3 regions of the Brevibacillus nigriterrae genome follow, and region 1 is predicted to be linked to each of the others. Evidence: riboswitches for the same ligand, from Rfam matches in the RefSeq annotation. Region 1 holds a riboswitch; each other region holds the start of a gene.
What was found. Region 1 has a riboswitch for cyclic di-GMP ahead of ACPW7N_RS08165 (DUF192 domain-containing protein). Riboswitches for the same ligand answer to the same signal wherever they lie in the genome.
Positions count from the first base shown of each region.

Region 2: linked by a shared signal. The riboswitch ahead of ACPW7N_RS10655 (methyl-accepting chemotaxis protein) and the one ahead of ACPW7N_RS08165 (DUF192 domain-containing protein) in region 1 are both predicted to bind cyclic di-GMP.
Region 3: linked by a shared signal. The riboswitch ahead of ACPW7N_RS15735 (sensor domain-containing diguanylate cyclase) and the one ahead of ACPW7N_RS08165 (DUF192 domain-containing protein) in region 1 are both predicted to bind cyclic di-GMP.

Region 1 is NZ_JBNCMT010000008.1:96,518-102,415, forward strand. Features, by position in the region: gene ACPW7N_RS08125 (CpaE/TadZ family protein) at 1-438, opposite strand, end outside; gene cpaB (Flp pilus assembly protein CpaB) at 456-1,193, opposite strand; gene ACPW7N_RS08135 (Tad domain-containing protein) at 1,203-2,120, opposite strand; gene ACPW7N_RS08140 (TadE/TadG family type IV pilus assembly protein) at 2,128-2,511, opposite strand; gene ACPW7N_RS08145 (A24 family peptidase) at 2,505-3,026, opposite strand; gene ACPW7N_RS08150 (Flp family type IVb pilin) at 3,140-3,331, opposite strand; gene ACPW7N_RS08155 (Flp family type IVb pilin) at 3,362-3,553, opposite strand; gene ACPW7N_RS08160 (Flp family type IVb pilin) at 3,633-3,824, opposite strand; gene ACPW7N_RS08165 (DUF192 domain-containing protein) at 3,845-4,186, opposite strand; cyclic di-GMP riboswitch class I at 4,274-4,370, opposite strand; gene ACPW7N_RS08170 (hypothetical protein) at 4,747-5,280, opposite strand; gene ACPW7N_RS08175 (Y-family DNA polymerase) at 5,345-5,898, opposite strand, start outside.
Region 2 is NZ_JBNCMT010000011.1:124,232-130,129, reverse strand. Features, by position in the region: gene ACPW7N_RS10665 (hypothetical protein) at 1-1,196, opposite strand, end outside; gene ACPW7N_RS10660 (hypothetical protein) at 1,193-1,822, opposite strand; cyclic di-GMP riboswitch class I at 2,078-2,162, shown strand; gene ACPW7N_RS10655 (methyl-accepting chemotaxis protein) at 2,253-3,818, shown strand; gene coaA (type I pantothenate kinase) at 3,896-4,843, opposite strand; gene ACPW7N_RS10645 (methyl-accepting chemotaxis protein) at 5,106-5,898, shown strand, end outside.
Region 3 is NZ_JBNCMT010000020.1:91,554-97,451, forward strand. Features, by position in the region: gene ACPW7N_RS15720 (cyanophycinase) at 1-590, shown strand, start outside; gene ACPW7N_RS15725 (cyanophycinase) at 655-1,716, shown strand; gene ACPW7N_RS15730 (short chain dehydrogenase) at 1,858-2,457, shown strand; cyclic di-GMP riboswitch class II at 2,624-2,706, shown strand; gene ACPW7N_RS15735 (sensor domain-containing diguanylate cyclase) at 2,757-5,898, shown strand, end outside.

The DNA of each region.
Region 1 (5,898 bases):
CAGTGTCCGCTCCTGCAAGCCGACACCCGTATCTACGACTACATAATCATGTTGCAACAAAAGCAAATCCATCACTTGCCGCAACATTTGATCAGTTACCAGGTCTGCATATTCCGGTCGTTCTGGAGCCGCAAGAACCTTTACCCCGCTTTCATGGGTACTGAGGTAACTGGCAAGACTGAATTCATCGAGACGATCAATTTCTTCCACGACATCTTTTATCGTAAAAGTAGAATGTAAATCCATCGCTAAACTGACATCACCGAATTGGAAATCACCATCTACTACGCCGATTTGAATATTTTTCTTGCAGAGTGCTACCGCCAGATTGACACTGAGCAACGTTCTACCAACGCCACCTTTGGCACTGCAGACAGCAATCATTTCACCTCTTTTACTTTTCTTAGTATCGTTTATTTCCTGTTGATTGCTCGTCATGGGTATTCCCTCCTTCCCTATTTGCGGGTGGTTGGTTGACTCGGAGTGGAACTGGTCGCAGGTGTCGCCTTAGGAACCGCTCTCTTCACAGACGGCGTTACTCGAGTATGGAGGGACAATTGAATGTTTCCTCGCTCTGCTGAATTGATCAGTTTCACTGCATCATTTGGCTGCAGCTCTAGCGTTACTGCACTGTATTCCACATACTCTTCTGTACCCGTTGTCTCTACAATTCGGCGTCCAATAGCCAGCACACGTACATTGGATAAAATCTGTTCTGTTCTTACACGGGTTTCATTGCCTTCTTTGTAATGTTCACTAAATACGACATCCACGGTGTCTTCTGGCTCAATCAGGTTGGAGACGGATTGCACGATGTTGACTCCGACCGAAACAGCCCGAAAGCCATCTTTTACTTTTCTGGAGACAAACAAATTTTCTTCTGCCTGTGTTTTCACATGATGGCTGAGGAGTGTCTCTCCCGTCTCCAAATCAGCCGTTGCGAACTTTCCATTGATATCTCCCAAACTACGAATTGCATTTGGATGCAATCCTTTCTCTGGTACTTTGACAACCTTCACCGTACCATTGCTCAGCTTTTCATTTTCCTTGATAGGTTGCCCTGCCACTACGACATCCACCATACTGTCATTTATGAGTGCTTCCTGATCGTATTGCTTCATGTATTGAAAGAAGAGGAACGTTGTTATTCCACCCATAACTAATGCTACAAAGAGGATAATTTTGGATCTCATAGTTTCCACCTACTCTGTTAGTCTGATGCTAAATGCACCGTGTGCAACACTGTCTGGTTTCGTGAATCCTGTTCCGGCACGTTTGATGAACATTCCTGTGATGGCCGTATCCGTTGCGCTCATCGGATCCGTAATGTAGAAATAAGCAAAGCCTTTTACCCGAACGCTTTTTAATTGTTTGTCCGGGTCACCCAACGCCTCATAGACAGGAATCAAAATCACTCGTGAACAATCCCGATCATTTACATCACGAGGGTTTTCCGAGCACCCATTTACACGCTCACGCACCACTGTCCTTGTCTTACCTGCTATATTTCCTGTTTGTGTATCCAGCACGTCGCCTACTTTGATTTCATTTTGGTACCCGTGACGCAGATTTTCTTCATAGGTTTCTGAACCCGTGCCACCTAAGGCAAGGACTCCGAAGTAACCTTGATCAACATCCGTCTGATCAACCTTCAATTTATACTCTTTGAAATACTCCAACTCGATTGATTCATCTATACCCAAGGGAGCTGCCCCTTTGGCTCGACCCATCACTCCCAGTTCAGCCGCTGCATGTGCCGAAACAGGTGCGGTCTCTCTCCCGAATAGTCGTGAGAAGGTTAATGGTACCTGCTTTTCCAGATCAATGGAAACTTTATCTTCCATACTCACTACAATGTCTTGCAAACTATCTTCTTCTTCGTGCTCTCTTAAAATGGTTTGTATTACTTCATTTACTTTTAATTCTGTATTGGTCAGTTCCTGTGCACCTGAAAGTACAGCGGCATTGGCGGTTTTTTGCAGTTTTGCCCTGTTTAACATGAGATTGCCTCCATCGATGACAAGCCCAACCATTGTCAGAAGTGCCACCATGGACAGCGATATGAGAAGAACCGCATTTCCTTCTTCCTGTTTTAGGAGACCTTTGAAAAATGAAATCATCGATTACTCACTCCACCCTGATCGTAGAATTGGCTGATAGAATGATAGGTGAGGGAAAAAGCTTGGATAAAACCGGTGTCATCAATTCCACCGGATACACAAGAGTGACAGTGACATATCCCCCTGGCGTTCTTGTTTCTTGTGTAGGACTCACTTGAACCTGTAATAAATCGGTCTCGCCAATATGAACATAGTTTCGGGCGAATGAAATGATTTCTGCATCTGGTTTACCCAGGCCACCCAGACGAACTGTCTCCTGTGAAGCCATTTGCAGGTGAACATAGGAGTAGAACACTCTGCCGAAGTCAAAAATTCCGGCCAGTAATAGAAGCATAACTGGCAGAAGGAGTGCCATTTCGACCATGGACTGCCCCTGTTCATCCTTTACCATAAGTACTCCATCCCCTTTGCATACAAGGTAATTAAGGCACCTCCCACAATAGCTACACCGTACGGATAAGTTGTCGCAAGAGCGCTTTTGTCCGTGCGAAAAGGCAAGATCCAACCATTGCGGATACACCAGAAATTAATAATCAAGGAACGAATACTGTTTCCGATCCCTCGTTTCACCATCAGTATGAGTAATGCGATGAGTCCACCGAGCAATGCCATGTATATGGCCGTAGTAACTACAAATATAGTCCCTTTGAATGCTCCGATTAATGCCAGCAGCTTTACGTCGCCTGCACCCATACCACCTAATAAATACGGAATGAGCAAGAGTAGTAATCCGATGGCAAATCCACCGACAGAAAAGCCCAGTCCAGCCCATCCATCTGAGAAAAAATGAATGATAAGTGCAAGAATAATGCCTGGAAAAACGACTTTATTATAAATTTTGCGATTCGCTACGTCGGTGATAAAACAGATACAAAGAATCAAAAGGAGTGCTCCGTTAAGCAACATGCTGATTTCCTCCTGGATCCCCTATCCGAACCCCCTGGTTAAAAGAGAGGCCCTACGTTCATCACGCAAGGCCACCATCTTTTGCCCTCTGTATGGAAGGGTATCAATAATTGCTATACTTGTGGGCCGTCACCATCACGACTGATTAGTGCATTCGTTATGTTACTGAACATTTCGACAACTTCAGTACGCAAGCTGCCTAATGCAATCAAAGCCGCTATGGAGAGAAAACCAAGCACAATTCCGTACTCTGTCATCCCTTGTCCATGCTCGTCCATGAACAAACGTTGCAATGATGCAAGCATGGGTATCACTCGCTTTCTGATCGAGGTTTACTACGGTGTTCCGCCACCATCTTCACGGTTGGTTACCAAAGTAACTACGTTGTTGTACATTTCCATAATTTCTCCACGAAGCGTTGCGAGTGCTCCGACAACTGCCACTGCGATAATTCCAAGTACGAGTCCGTATTCTGTCATACCTTGTCCGTGTTCTTCTACCAATAGGCCCTTGAATTTGTTCATCATGAGTAAACTCTCCTTTAAGTAGTCGATTTTAGGTGAATTGAAGTAAGTTGATCGTTGGCAGTTTTTTGCGTTTTAGAGTTTACGGTGTTCCGCCACCATCTTCACGGTTTGTTACTAGAGTAACTACGTTGTTGTACATCTCGATAATTTCTCCACGAAGCGTTGCAAGTGCTCCAACTACTGCCACTGCAATAATGCCGAGTACTAGCCCGTACTCTGTCATACCTTGACCTTGTTCTTCTACAAGCAAACCTTTGAATTTGTTCATCATGACTTTCTCTCCTTATCCATTCATGGTCGTAGTTGGACGAAATGTCCGATTTGAGTTTCTGTTTGACGAGCTGCTCCTGCTGGAAGTTCGATAACAGACACTGCATCTGCATAGATTGGGCCAACTTTTCCCGGACGAAGTTGCTCATCAATCGCAACGATTTTCAAGTCGGCATTCAGATACAGTACATCAATGGAATAATTCATGAAAAACGTGTGCACCGATCGGCAGGGTCGAATATGCAGAGCGCAACCTGTCGGCAATTCTTTCGTGAACATTAACCCTTTCAACCTTCCTAGGAAGGTGTAGGCTTGTCCGATCTGACTAGCCAGAATTTGATTGTTCGACAGATTGATCAGCATGTGGTGTGCACCTCCTTTTAGACATAGAGTAACCCCGCCTATACCGAAAGCGGGGTTGCTAGTAGATATATTCTACACCCGTAATCTTTCGGTAACTGGCTGGCATAGTGTCAGGCTTCTCCTAAACACCTTAGCCCCTTTAGCTTTGCGTCACTGATTTTCATCAGCTTTGCCTTTATCGAGATTCAGCGAGTGTTGCCGTGTCGACTGATCTCTTGGCTTCATTCTACGTCCTAGCATATTATTCGACATCGTTCTCTTAGCTTAAATTTCGAACCCATGAAAATCTCTCCAATGATCTAGTTTAGATATAATAAAAAATTTTTAATCAGGATTTTACTTTGTGAAAATTGGATAAATTTAGCATTTCCAATAGATATATTTACCTACCTCAGGCTATTGGAGCATCTTTCTTTCTCTTAGGCTGGATTTTATCATTTTTCAGTAAAGATAGTCTTCGCCACCTAGCATTTTTTAGCCATGGGACCTCAACAAAAAAAGGCAGTGGGAAAGTGATTCTGAAGTACTCCCCCACTACCTACCTGCCTATTTACCAAGTGCTATTGTATTTTTGGATGAAAGGTACGAAACAATAATTGTTCATTTCCTTTCTCTTCAACCCATCTTACACGCTCAGCGATCATCTCCATGACTGCTTCCAGATCTTGTTCCTTATCGCATGGAAAATGAAACGAATAAGCAAGTACACATTTTTGTTCGTTGACCAAGAATTGCTCGAGAACATACTCTTCTGCATCTTCCAGCACTCTACGTCTCGTATCCATTGTAGACACTACACAATAGAGACCATCCCACTCTGCACGCACATATGTCGTTGTTACCTGCACGTGCAAGCTTTGTTTTATTCCGGTTCGACTGACCTTCACAGAATCTTCACGATAAAAACCAATGCCAGAAGGAAGCTGATCCAGTAGTCCAAATGGGAATCCCGATGGTAAATCCTCTGCCTTCAACCCTGAGATTAATCGACCTGGGAGTAGGTACACTCCCTCTTGGTCACGAAGCAACTTTTCACCCAGTACAAAGATGTCTTGGGACCCACTCTCCTGATTATTTGCGATTTGGACGAACATATCCGCACCCCCTGATTGCAGTATGTACTACTTCTGCACCACTCAAACAGGAAAGCAACCGCCACTATAGCATTTTATGAAAGTCATCCAAAGTGAGTTGTTCATAAACAACATCCTCAATATTGGATAAACGAACCCCAAAAAGGAACAAAGGAATCTCCCAAAGGTTCTCCGTATACAGTTTTTGAACGATTTCATTCATCTCTTCTGCTGAGTCAGTCGGCTTGGGCAATGTGAAGCTTTTTGAAAATGAGCTGCCGTTTCGCTCCTTCTTATAGACAATCGAAATGGTTTTCGCCTTTCGTGATTTCGCTTTGAGTCGCTTTACCAGTTGCTCAATCAATGTTTCTGCCAACTTCAAATGAGCATCGGGGTCGGAAATCGCTTCCCGAAAGGTAGACTCCTTCCCGATTGTCTTGTCCCCCTTCTCCCGTTCTGTATTAATTCGACTGGAAGAAATACCATTGGCCGAACGAACAAGCATTTCCCCTCGTGAACCCAGCAGGTTTTTCATTAGTAGGAGATTAGCCTTTGCTAGATCACCAATGGTGTGAATGTCCATCTTGTTCAGTTTTTCGGCTGTTTTCTTCCCGCACCCATGCAACTTGTCGATGGGCT
Region 2 (5,898 bases), on a different contig from region 1:
TTGCCGTAAAGTTTAGACTTTAATCGCTCCATATCTGTATCTGAAATTTTTAGCAAACTGTCCTTGATAGAACCTAAAATGCTGTTCAGTTTTTCAAGAGAAAGCGCCTTGTCTCCTTTGCCAAAAGTACTTTCTTTATATCGTTTATCAAATTCCCGCTGCAAATCTGCGTTGTCAAAAGTGATATTTACCTTCTTTTTATTGCCCATTGCATCAATTACATAAAAACTGGATGAACTGGATTGACCGTTGGATAAGCGCACGGTGAGACTTGCCTTATGATTTCCTACCATAAATTCAAACTTTTGTTTCCCGGCGGTAAAGAGCGAATCGGCAGATGGTGGTTTTGGCGGGTAGTTATGATTGTTGACCTGCTGGTAGATTAAGTTGGAATAGCCTTGTCTCAGCGTATTTAATTTGGCTTGAGCGTTTTCGAGTAATGTCGTCTTGATTCCCGTGGGTGCATCTGAAAGAGCAGAGGCTAACTCATCGGATCGAGCAGTTACCCATTTGTTCAATTCCACTAGGTATTGGTCAAGTTTGTCTTTCGAAATAAAGCCGGATTCGTTTTTGATCGCAGATTCCATATTTTGCAGGTAATTGCTGCCCGTGTAGGATAACTGCTTATCCCAATCCGTGTATGTCGTGCGTGCATCAATGGTTAAGATCCGATTGGCGATAATCAGATCCTCGACGTCAGACCATATTTCTACATCCAGTTGATTGATTAAATTTTCTCCGTCAAGCCATAGTTCGGCAGCTTCATCCGATGTAATTAATAGGTCTTTCTCTGCCTGTTCAAGTCGTGTAGCCAAATCATCCAAGCTGCTTTGCAGCCACTCCATATGCTGATTTAATAATTCTGGCACCTCATCATTATTGAACCCATTTCGATCCTCATCGAGGCGTCTAAATACCGATTCAATGTACTGATTCTGGCTTTGAGGAAGTGATTGCAACCAATTCTCGTAAACTGGATTTACAGGGGGTGGTTCCTCCGAAGAAGCAAGAGCCATCCTTGGAGCCGAATAGGTGCTGAGGTTTTCGTTTGTACTGTCTGTATAACTGCTTTTTTCATAGATGGCAGCCAATTCACCTGAATTACTGGATTGTACTGATTTGCTTTTCTCTGGTGTAGGACTAGAAGTAGAATAAGTACGGCTAACCGTATTCACATTCCCATTCGAAATTCTCACAGTAAAGCTCCTTTCACCAATCGTTTTGCCGCTTTTTTTACAGAACTTTTGTTATGCTCGGAGTAATCCTGGGCAAAAGGGAGGATTTCTAATCCGAGCGAAGGGCAACTCTTGACAACATGACACAGATTGACAAGCACACGTGCCAGATGTTTTTCGTTCCATAAGGGAAGTACACTTTTGAGAATGGGGTAAACTTCTTGTGCAGTATATACGCTTGCCTTGGCATAGTTGCCCAAACAATCAATGGCATAATCTCGTACAATCGTACTTTTGTCTCCTTGAATCATATCAGACAACTTTGACAGGACAGGGGCAATCTGTTCTGGAACAAGTGGTGCGATCAGGGATATGGCATGCATAGCCTCCCACCGCACACGAGTTGATTTGTGGTTGAACAGCCCAATTAACTGGTCAGCAAAGCTGGCAATCAGCTTGGGCTTTTGTTCTGCTACCTTGGTAAAAACCTCTGCACAGTCCCCAACAAGGGCTTGGTCACTGCTAGTTAGCCCTTCGCCAAGCACCAAAAGCAGGTCTGGCTGTTCTACACAGTGAGCGGCAACATGCCGATTGGATGCCTCTGTTTGATCGCCTGTTTGAGAGGAAAGCTGAGAGAGAATCGTCATCATGAATCTCCTATGTCTGGAATATATCTCTAGTTTACCATCTTAACAAAATATGACAAAAAATTTTTATCGACCGAAAGAAAAAAAGGGGGCCAATGCCTCCTTTTTTTCTTATCAAGATTTACTTAATAGCAGAAATTTTCTTATCGTTCGACAAAAAATTCAAAAATATGTAACAAAATTGTTTGAAATGTGGTTCAATAGGGAATAGGTATTTATACTTATAGCAAGGTAATAATAATTAAAAATTAACATGCTACGAAAACGCAAACTCTGTCGAAAGAGGAGGACGCAAAGCCACGGGTCTTTGGCTCAACCAAGTGATAGCCGGGCTACCGAATAGCGTTACATACCAATGTAATCTATTCCTGTAATGAAAAGCTATTCTTCAAGGTACTCATGACAGCACTATTACTGGGAGGAAGGATTTATGAAATTATCGGTTGGAAAAAAGTTGTATGCAGGCTTTATCATTGTTCTTCTGTTAGCTTCTTTCATCAGTGCAATAAGTTTCTATCAGATTTCAAACCTGGATACCACGTATAAATTTTTATTGGATGACCGTGTAAAAAAGGTAATTCTCGTCAAAGACATGGTTTCCGAGCTGAGAGAAGAGTTCAAAAGCATTCGAGGTTACCTGCTTTCTGATAATCCGAAACAGTTGGAGCAGTTTAATGAAGCCAAGAAGCGGTTTGATAATTTGTCCAAAGAGCTTGATCCAATGCTTACCCTCCCGAAAGGAAGGCAATTATTTGCGGATTTGACGCAAATAAGCGATGAGTATGCTGCATTTTCTACGGAACTACTGGCATTGAAAAAGGCAGGAAAAAACAAGGAGTACAGCAACCTGATAGCAACAACAGGAACTGACTTGGGGAATCGATTCGCTGCCAAGGCTGACGAGTTCATCTCGTACCAACAGGAACTGCTCGATCAGACTCTCCAAGAAACAAACGAAGACGTTAGCTTCAGTAAAACCCTATTGATTACGGTAAGTGTGACCGCGATCCTCTTGGGGCTTGGCATTGCCTTTGTCATGAATCGTGCCATCAGTGTGCCGGTAACCCGGATGTCACAAGCAGCACAGGAAATCGCATCTGGCAACCTTACCATTGAAGACATCTCCGTAAAAAGCAAAGATGAGATCGGTGATTTGGGTCAAGCCTTTAATCAGATGAAACTGAATCTGCAGGTTCTCTTGCGACAAGTAGGAGGAAATGCAGAGCAGGTAGCAGCTTCAGCAGAAGAATTAATGGCAAGCAGTTTGCAGACCAGTAAGGCAACCGAACAAATCACCAGCTCCATGATGGAGATGTCTAGTGGCATCGAGGAAATTTCTGCGAGCACCAATGAGGTAACAGTGGCTTCGAATGATGCATTGAAGGTTGCTAAAGAAGGCAACGAAAGCATCCATCAGGCAATTAAACAAATGAATGCAATCAGCACAACCGTAAATGATCTGGCGAAATCGGTAAAAGGCATGGGCGAACAATCGACAGAAATTGGTCAAATTGTGCAAGTTATTAATGGTATTGCTGCCCAGACCAACCTGCTTGCACTGAACGCAGCGATTGAAGCGGCGCGAGCGGGCGAACATGGCAGAGGATTTGCGGTGGTAGCCGATGAAGTGCGCAAGCTGGCCGAACAATCCTCTCGATCAACCGAGCAAATCGGCAAGATCATCGCTTCCATTCAGCATCTAACTGATGATGCAGTCCGTTCGATGGAAAAGAGTCTGAACGAAGTGAATACAGGAATCAATCTGGTTGAGCAATCAGGAGAAAACTTCGGCAAAATTCAAGAATCAGTGCAGAGTGTAGCAACCCTGATGATGGAGTGCTCTGCAGCATCTGAGCAAATGGCTGCAAGTACGGAGGAAGTTTCTGCCGCGGGACAAGAACAACTGGCTTCCATGGAAGAAATCTCAGCATCGGCAACTGCTTTAGCCAAAATGGCAGAACAGTTGAACATGGTTGTTGCGAAATTCAGATACTAAACAAGAATTCGATATCGTCATACGAAAAAATCCCTTGGGTCAACCCAAGGGATTTTTGTGTAATACGAAAGGAATTTTTACGTTTTACGCAAGTGAATAGCGGAAATCAGATGATTGGCCCCTTTTTCCAGAATCAGATCAGCCCGGGTACGTGTAGGAAGGATATTCTCTACCAGATTAACCGCATTGATCTCACGCCATATTCCTTCCGCCACTTGAGAGGCTTCCTCATTTGTTAATGTTGAATAACGATGGAAGTACGATTGGGGATTGGCGAAGGCAGTATGACGCAAGATCTTGAACCGCTCTACATACCAGCGGGAGATGTCCATTTCATCAGCATCCACATAAATGGAGAAATCAAAGAAGTCGGATACGAACACCTGTGGAATCTGACTGGATTTGTTGCCAGAATCCGTTTGCAATACATTCAACCCTTCTACGATCACAATATCTGGTTTCTCAATTACCAGCTTTTCGTCAGGAAGTATGTCGTATGCCAAATGAGAGTAGACAGGTGCTTCTACCCGTGAGCGCCCCGATTTAATGTCCGCAATACATTGAATGAGGCGGCGAATATCGTAGCTTTCAGGAAATCCTTTCCGCTTCATCAGCCCTCTTTGCTCCAGAATCCGGTTTGGATACAGAAATCCATCAGTGGTCACAAGAGCTACCTTCGGATGGTTTGGCCAATGGGAAAGCAATGCTTGCAGGATTCGGGCGGTTGTGCTTTTGCCTACTGCTACACTGCCAGCAATTCCAATGATATAAGGAACTTTTTCCGTCTTATTTCCCAAGAATTGATTGGTTGCCCCGTGAAGCTGCTGGGTCGCTCCCACATACAAATTGAGCAGACGGGAGAGGGGGAGATAGATTTCTGTAATCTCTTTCAAGGAAAGATGTTCGTTGATTCCTTGAAGCTTGGACAGGTCATTTTCAGACAAGGACAACGGAGTGGCTTTACGTAAGCGCTCCCATTCATCCCGAGCAAAATTGATATAAGGAGAATAAATGTGATTCGACATTTGATAAAGGCCCCTTTAAGGAAAAAAGTGCATTGTACAGGCATTATATCACAGAATAGTGACAATCCTAGTACAGTTTATGGGTAATAAACCTGAGAAACAAGATGGACCCCATGATCAAACATTTTGTAATGGAGAGCATATACTTTTTTTTATCGATAAAAACTTTCAGTCAGTGATATCTATCATATTTTGGAAACATTTACTTCTTTAGTATGGGGATATACAAATTGTTAATATTGTTTTTGAAAGGGGATTATTTGTGAAATTTACTATTCACAAAAAGTTGTTTTCTGGATTCACTGTCATTTTGTTGATCCTGGGTGTCATCTCTGGATTAGGCTACTACCAGATGAAACATGTGGATACGACCTATTCCTCACTAATTAATGACCGTGTGCAAAAGTTGATGATGATTAAAGATATGGAGCTATTGATCTCCAAAGAAGTTCGGTCCGTTCGCGGGTTTTTGGTTGTGGGGCAAGACCCCGCTCTGCAAGATTTCTATCAGGCAGTGGAAGAATATAAAAAAGTGAGTAGTCAATTGCGTGGGATCACGTCAGATGAACAACCCTTGAAATTATTGGATGATTTGGATAAAGAACAAGGCAATTACATAGAAGTAGCTGAAAAAATGATTGCCTTAAAAAAACAGAATAAATCAGAGGAAACTGCTGAATTAATGGGAACCACTGGGGTTGAGACTGTAAAGCGTTTTACGTCGACAGCAAATCAGTTGCTCCAGTATCAGCAGGAACGTCTTGACTTGGGAAGACAAGAGACTTCGAAAAAAGTAGAAACAGCAATCCTGATCATCATCGTCCTCAGTGTTGCTGGAATGGCGTTTGGAATGGGTGTTGCTTATTTTATCAGTACCATTATCTCCAAACCGATCGCTTTGGTATCAAATGCTGCAGAGCAGATTGCAAACGGTGACCTAAGAGGTGGCGAAATACTTGTTTCCAATCAGGATGAGATTGGTGATTTAGCAAAGTCGTTTACTGTAATGTCATCCAATCTACGGCAGGTAATTGGCAGTGTACAGGTGAGTGCGG
Region 3 (5,898 bases), on a different contig from region 1:
TTGAAGGTGGGATCGTCGATCAGCACTTCAGCAAGCGAGGCCGCATTGGTCGTCTCGTGGTTGCGCTTGTTCATGAAAAAATAAACTACGGCTTTGGCATAGATGAAAATTCAGCGATGGTGGTAAAAGGCAGCGAAATTCAAGTCATCGGTGCAAGCGGCATGTTCCTGGTTGATGTATCCAAAGTAAGCACAACCAAGAGCGGCGCCTATACAAACGTGGATGTATCTTACATTGAAAAGGGTGATAAGTACAACTTTGCCACCAAGAAGTTCACCCTCGATAAATCAAAAACACTGATCCCAAAAGGGAGTGAGTATTACGAAGGGAATGCGCTGAACACGAATATCTTTGGTTCGGACGCTGCCAAGTTTGCCCTGCTGGACGATTTAGTCGATAATACGGCAGCGGAATTCCGCGGGATGGCGTTTAGTCTCGACAAGGAAAACAAGGGGAAGGGAGTAACTGTGGTATTCAGCAAAACCGCCAATACAGAGGGATATTACGATGCAACTGAATACGCCTCATCTGCCCTTCATGTCAGAATGGATATCCTTCCGATTGAAGTCAAGGTAAAAGAATTGAAATAGGTGTAATAGACGAAATGCTTGCATTGTATGAGTAGTCTACCATTTGAGTGGAGGAGTGATTTACTTGCGAACAAAATGGTCTGTCTCCAAAATGGTAATCAGCACGGTTCTCTCGGCAGGTCATCTTCTTAGCCTGGGAACGGTAACAGCAGCGCCAGCTCCTTACTCGTATTACACCCACGGCAACGCAACAGACGTCTCTACAGCAACTTCGTTCGGAGAGGTGTTCATGGGGGGAAGCACTGATGTAGATGAAGCATTTGTTTGGATGAGTGAAAAGGCAAACGGAGGTGACTTTCTCATTCTCCGTGCTTCGGGGACAGATGCCTACAACCCTTACATTTATGACCTTGCACAAACAGCCGGAACACCTTTGAATTCAGTAAATACTTTGATCGTAAATGATTTGGCAATAGCGGGTTCCCATTCTTTTGTCATCGATAAAATCAATCATGCGGAAGCCATTTTCTTTGCTGGTGGCAATCAAGCGGATTACGTAAATTTCCTGAAAGGTACTCCAGCATTAGACGCCCTCAATAATCGAATTGCCCAAGGCATTCCGTTTGGTGGCACGAGTGCCGGGCTGGCTATTCAAGGAGAACATAGCTATGATGCAATTGCCACCAAGAGCAAGACCCTTGATTCTCCTACTGCCTTGAATAATCCATACAATTCACTGATTTCCCTGACCCATGGCTTAATTGAGACACCGGTCAATGGGCACCTCATCACAGACAGTCACTTCGAACAGCGTGATCGAATGGGGCGCTTCCTTACCTTCCTCGCCAGAAATATTCAAGACGGCTTCGAAGCCGCTGACCAGGCAAAAGGCATGGCGGTGAACGAAATGACAGCCCTTCTCGTGGAACAGGACGGAACAGCAACGGTAGTTGTGCAGCCTGGGGCTACTAACCCGGGAGTGTACATGGCTCAAAGCAACCAGGCTCCATCCGTATGCCAAAATGGCACACCGCTAACCTTTACCAATATTTCGATTTACAAGCTGACAGAAGGAGATAGCTTCAATCTAAATACTTGGACCGGGTCTGGTGGATTGTCTTACAGTGTGAACGTGAACAATGGTGTAGTAACTTCGTCAACGGGCAATATATATGGAACAGAATAGCTGCAGGTAATGACTGGTCGCCTTGTCTGAAATAATGACGGGGCGGCTTTTTTATATGTGGAATAGACTGTAAAATCTCTTTACATAGCATACAGGGGTATAGTATTATCAAAACAAAAAATCTCAACTAGGAGGCAAACTATGAAAATTCTGTTACTTGGTGCAAACGGGACGATTGGGAGTGCGATTCAAAACGAACTCCAATCCAATAATGAAATCATCTCAGCAGGAAGAAGCGGGGCCGATATTGCAGTTGATATAACGTCACCAGAAAGCATTAAAGCGATGTATCAAACCGTTGGCAAAGTCGATGCCGTGATTAGCACACCGGGTCAAGTTTTTTTCGGACCGCTTTCGGAGTTAACGCCTGAAAACAACGAGATCGCAATCCAAAGCAAACTGAAAGGACAAGTTAATCTTGTTTTACTGGGAATGGACCATGTGAACGATGGGGGGAGCTTTACGTTGACGACCGGAATTACCATGGATGATCCGATCAAAGGCGGAGCATCAGCAGCCATGGCCTGTGGAGCAATTCGAGCTTTTGTCCAGGCTGCAGCAATCGAAATGCCACGGGGTATTCGGATTAACAATGTGAGCCCCAATGTCTTGGTGGAGTCATTTGAAAAGTATCGTCCGTATTTTCCCGGTTTCGAACCTGTACCTGCCAGCAGAGTAGCCTTGGCTTACCGAAAAAGCGTGGAAGGAGCTCAGACAGGACAGACCTATAAAGTATACTGAATGGCATCTCCTGCTTCCGGTTGGATTGACGAAACAGGCAGCCGATCTGTAACTGGGGCAGTGAACGAACAAAAGTATCAGATTTTTAACAATTACTTAAAATGAATTGTATTTTTAAAATCGAAGTAGTATAAAAAGAGTGTAGTTCTAAATAACTAGGTCTAATTACATAGAGGAAGCGAAGAACAGATATCTTTACTTGGGCGCTTAGATATCTGGGAGCGAGTAGCGCAACCGACCTACAGTTTTGTAGGTCTTTTTTTTCTCAAGCAGGTTTCAATCAAGGAGATGAGTTCATCATGGATTACGCTGTTTTTGTTACGATTGTCATTACTTCATACGTTTGCTTAACTGTATGGTTGAAGCGCATCCTGAAGGCAAGAGGTTATGAACAAAAACAGATTATGGGTCGATCCCAATCGTTCATCTGGGGCTTGCTTGCTCTCGTTCTTCTCTTTGGCTGGTTTTTTGTCAATCAGGCAGAAGAGGATGAAGTGGCAAAAATCAAGACACCGCTTGAAGGATTGGCCCCTGTTTTCTCCAAGATTCTGCAGGATGAAGGACATGCTCGTATACAGTTGGATACGCTCCCTTCCGACGCCCTGTATCAGCGAATGTCTGACCAAATGATCGAATGGATGAAGCTGTACCCATTTATTGAAAGTGTCTACACGATTCGCAAGCTGCCCGATGGAACGAATGTCTTGGTTGTTTGTCCGGAAGCTGACCTCAACGATAATGGCAAAATTGACTCGAGATTGGAACTTGCTGTACCGATTGGTGAGACATATCCCAATCAGCTTGCTGAATTGGAGCTGGCATTCAAAGGGGAGAGAACGTTACAAGAGACACCGTATACAGATAAATGGGGTACATGGATCAGTTCATTTGCACCAATTTATGATTCCTCTGGTAACGTAGAATCCGTACTGGGGATCGATTTTGATTACAATGAGTGGAAAGTGCGGATTGCTCATGCCCAGTTGCTTCACATGTACTTCTTGAGTGTTCCGCTAATATTATTGATCGGGTCGTATTGGATGGCATTTATGCACAGACTCAATGGCTATCAGATCATGGAAAGTCAACAACGTTACCGCCATTTGTTGAAACAATACCGAGGATTGATAGATGTATCACCTGATGCCATCATGGTTCATAATGGAAAGTTTCTGTTTGTGAATGAGAAAGGACTGCAACTGATCGGAGCAGAAACGGAAGATCAAGTACTCGGGAAAGATGTCCTGGATATTATCCATCCTGATGATAAAGAGATCATTCTCCAAAGAATCAAAGTCATTTACGATACCGGGGAAACTCAGCCACTGCAAGAAGTCAAGCTGCTTACATTGGATAATCAGATTCGTTACGTTGAAATTGCTTCAATACCCATCAAATATAACGATCATTCTGCAATCCAGGTGATTGCTAGAGATATTACGGAAAAGAAAAACATGCAGCAGGCCCTGCAAAAAAGTGAAGAGCGATTCCGAAAAATATTTGAAAAGGCCGGAATCGGAATTGGATTGCGCAAGAAGTCAGGAGAAGTCATTGAAATCAACCCGGCGTTGGAGAAAATAACTGGATTTACTCGCGAGCAACTAAAACATCTACCGATCTCCGCTATCTCAGAACCTGTGCAGCCGGAAGATGAGCTTTATGAAGAATTAATTAGTGGGAAAAGAGATTCCTATCAAGTTGAAAAATTATATTATCGCCCGGACGGACAAGTTGTCTTGGGAATTCTTACCGTCTCCCTGTTTCCTTCTGAAGATCAAACAGAAGATTATATCATCGGGCTCGTTGTAGATATTACAGAACAAAAAGAGATGCAAAAACAGTTAAGAGACAGTGAAGAAAGGTATCGTACGCTTGTCGATTATTCACCGAATGCCATTGTCGTTCACGATGGGGAAAGTTTTCTCTTTGTGAATCCTGCATGTGTAACGATCTTGGGCGCATCCTTCCATGATGAATTGATCGGACAGCCGATCATGGAGCGAATTCATCCAAACTATCGAAAATTCTCACAAGAGCGGTTGGAACTGTTACAGAAAGAAGCAAAGGCTTTGGATTGGAGCGAAGAGAAGTTCATTCGTATGGATGGAACAGTTATTGATGTAGAGGTCATGTCAACTCCATTTATTTATGAAGGCAAGCCTGTCATGCAGACAATCTTTCGAGACATCTCGGAGAAGAAGAAAGCAGAAGAAGCGTTGCACAAAGTTCAGGAGCAGTACCGTTCCGTTGTGGAACACGTGAAGGAAGTAATCTTCCAAACCGATGAACAAGGACACTGGACGTTTTTAAATCCTGCCTGGGAGGAGATCTCCGGGTTTCCCATTGCAGAAAGCTTAGGTACTTCCCTCCTTGCCTATTTGCATCCTGACGACAGGGAACGCAATCAACAGTTATTCCTGCCATTGATTGAAAAGAAACAGGATTACTGCCGACAGGAAATTCGCCTCCTGACGAGACAGGGAGGATTCCGGTGGATCGAGGTTTTTGCCCGTCTGACACGGGATGAACTAGGCCAAGTGATTGGTACATCGGGCACACTCAATGACGTGACCCAACGCAAAGAGGCTGAGGATGAGATACGGAGAAGTGAGGAGCGTTTCCGTTTGTTAACGGAGTATTCGAGTGATCTGATTACCTTGATTGATGGTAAAGGAAAAATACTCTATGCCTCTCCTGCTTGTGAAGAAATTCTGCAGTATAAGGCAGAAACCGTTGTCGGGGATGATCTGGAAAAGTATATCCATCCCGATGATTATGAAATGGTAAGGGAACATGCCAACAAGATGGTTCGGGATGATTACAGCGTCCTTACCTATCGGGTAAAGCGAAACGACGGAGAATATGTCTGGATTGAATCGTCTATCAAATTGTGGAACAAAGATGATCAACAGGATATACAGTATATTTCGGTCAATCGAAATATTCATGAACGCAAGCTGGCAGAACGAAAATTGCAAGAGGCAAATGAATTGTTGCAGCAACTGTCTACTATTGATGGGTTGACAGGTGTTTCCAATCGGCGTACCTTTGATGAGAAGATCACTATTGAATGGAATCGCTCCTTGAGACACTCATCTCCTTTGTCCTTGATTATGATGGACATTGATTTTTTCAAGGCGTATAACGATACTTACGGCCATCAAGGCGGAGATGAATGTTTGAAAATCGTAGCTTCCACAATAAAAAATTCAGTTGAACGATCTGCGGATATCGTCTGCCGTTATGGAGGAGAAGAGTTCGTGGCGATCCTGCCAGATACGGATGAACCAGGAGCAAAGCAGGTCGCTGAAAATATCAGGGCGGCCATTGAAGCGTTAGAGATCCCGCACATTGGTTCCAAAATAGCCAGCTATGTTACCTTGAGTCTAGGTACTGCTACGATGGTACCAATTATTAACGCTCAGCCTTCTGATCTAGTAG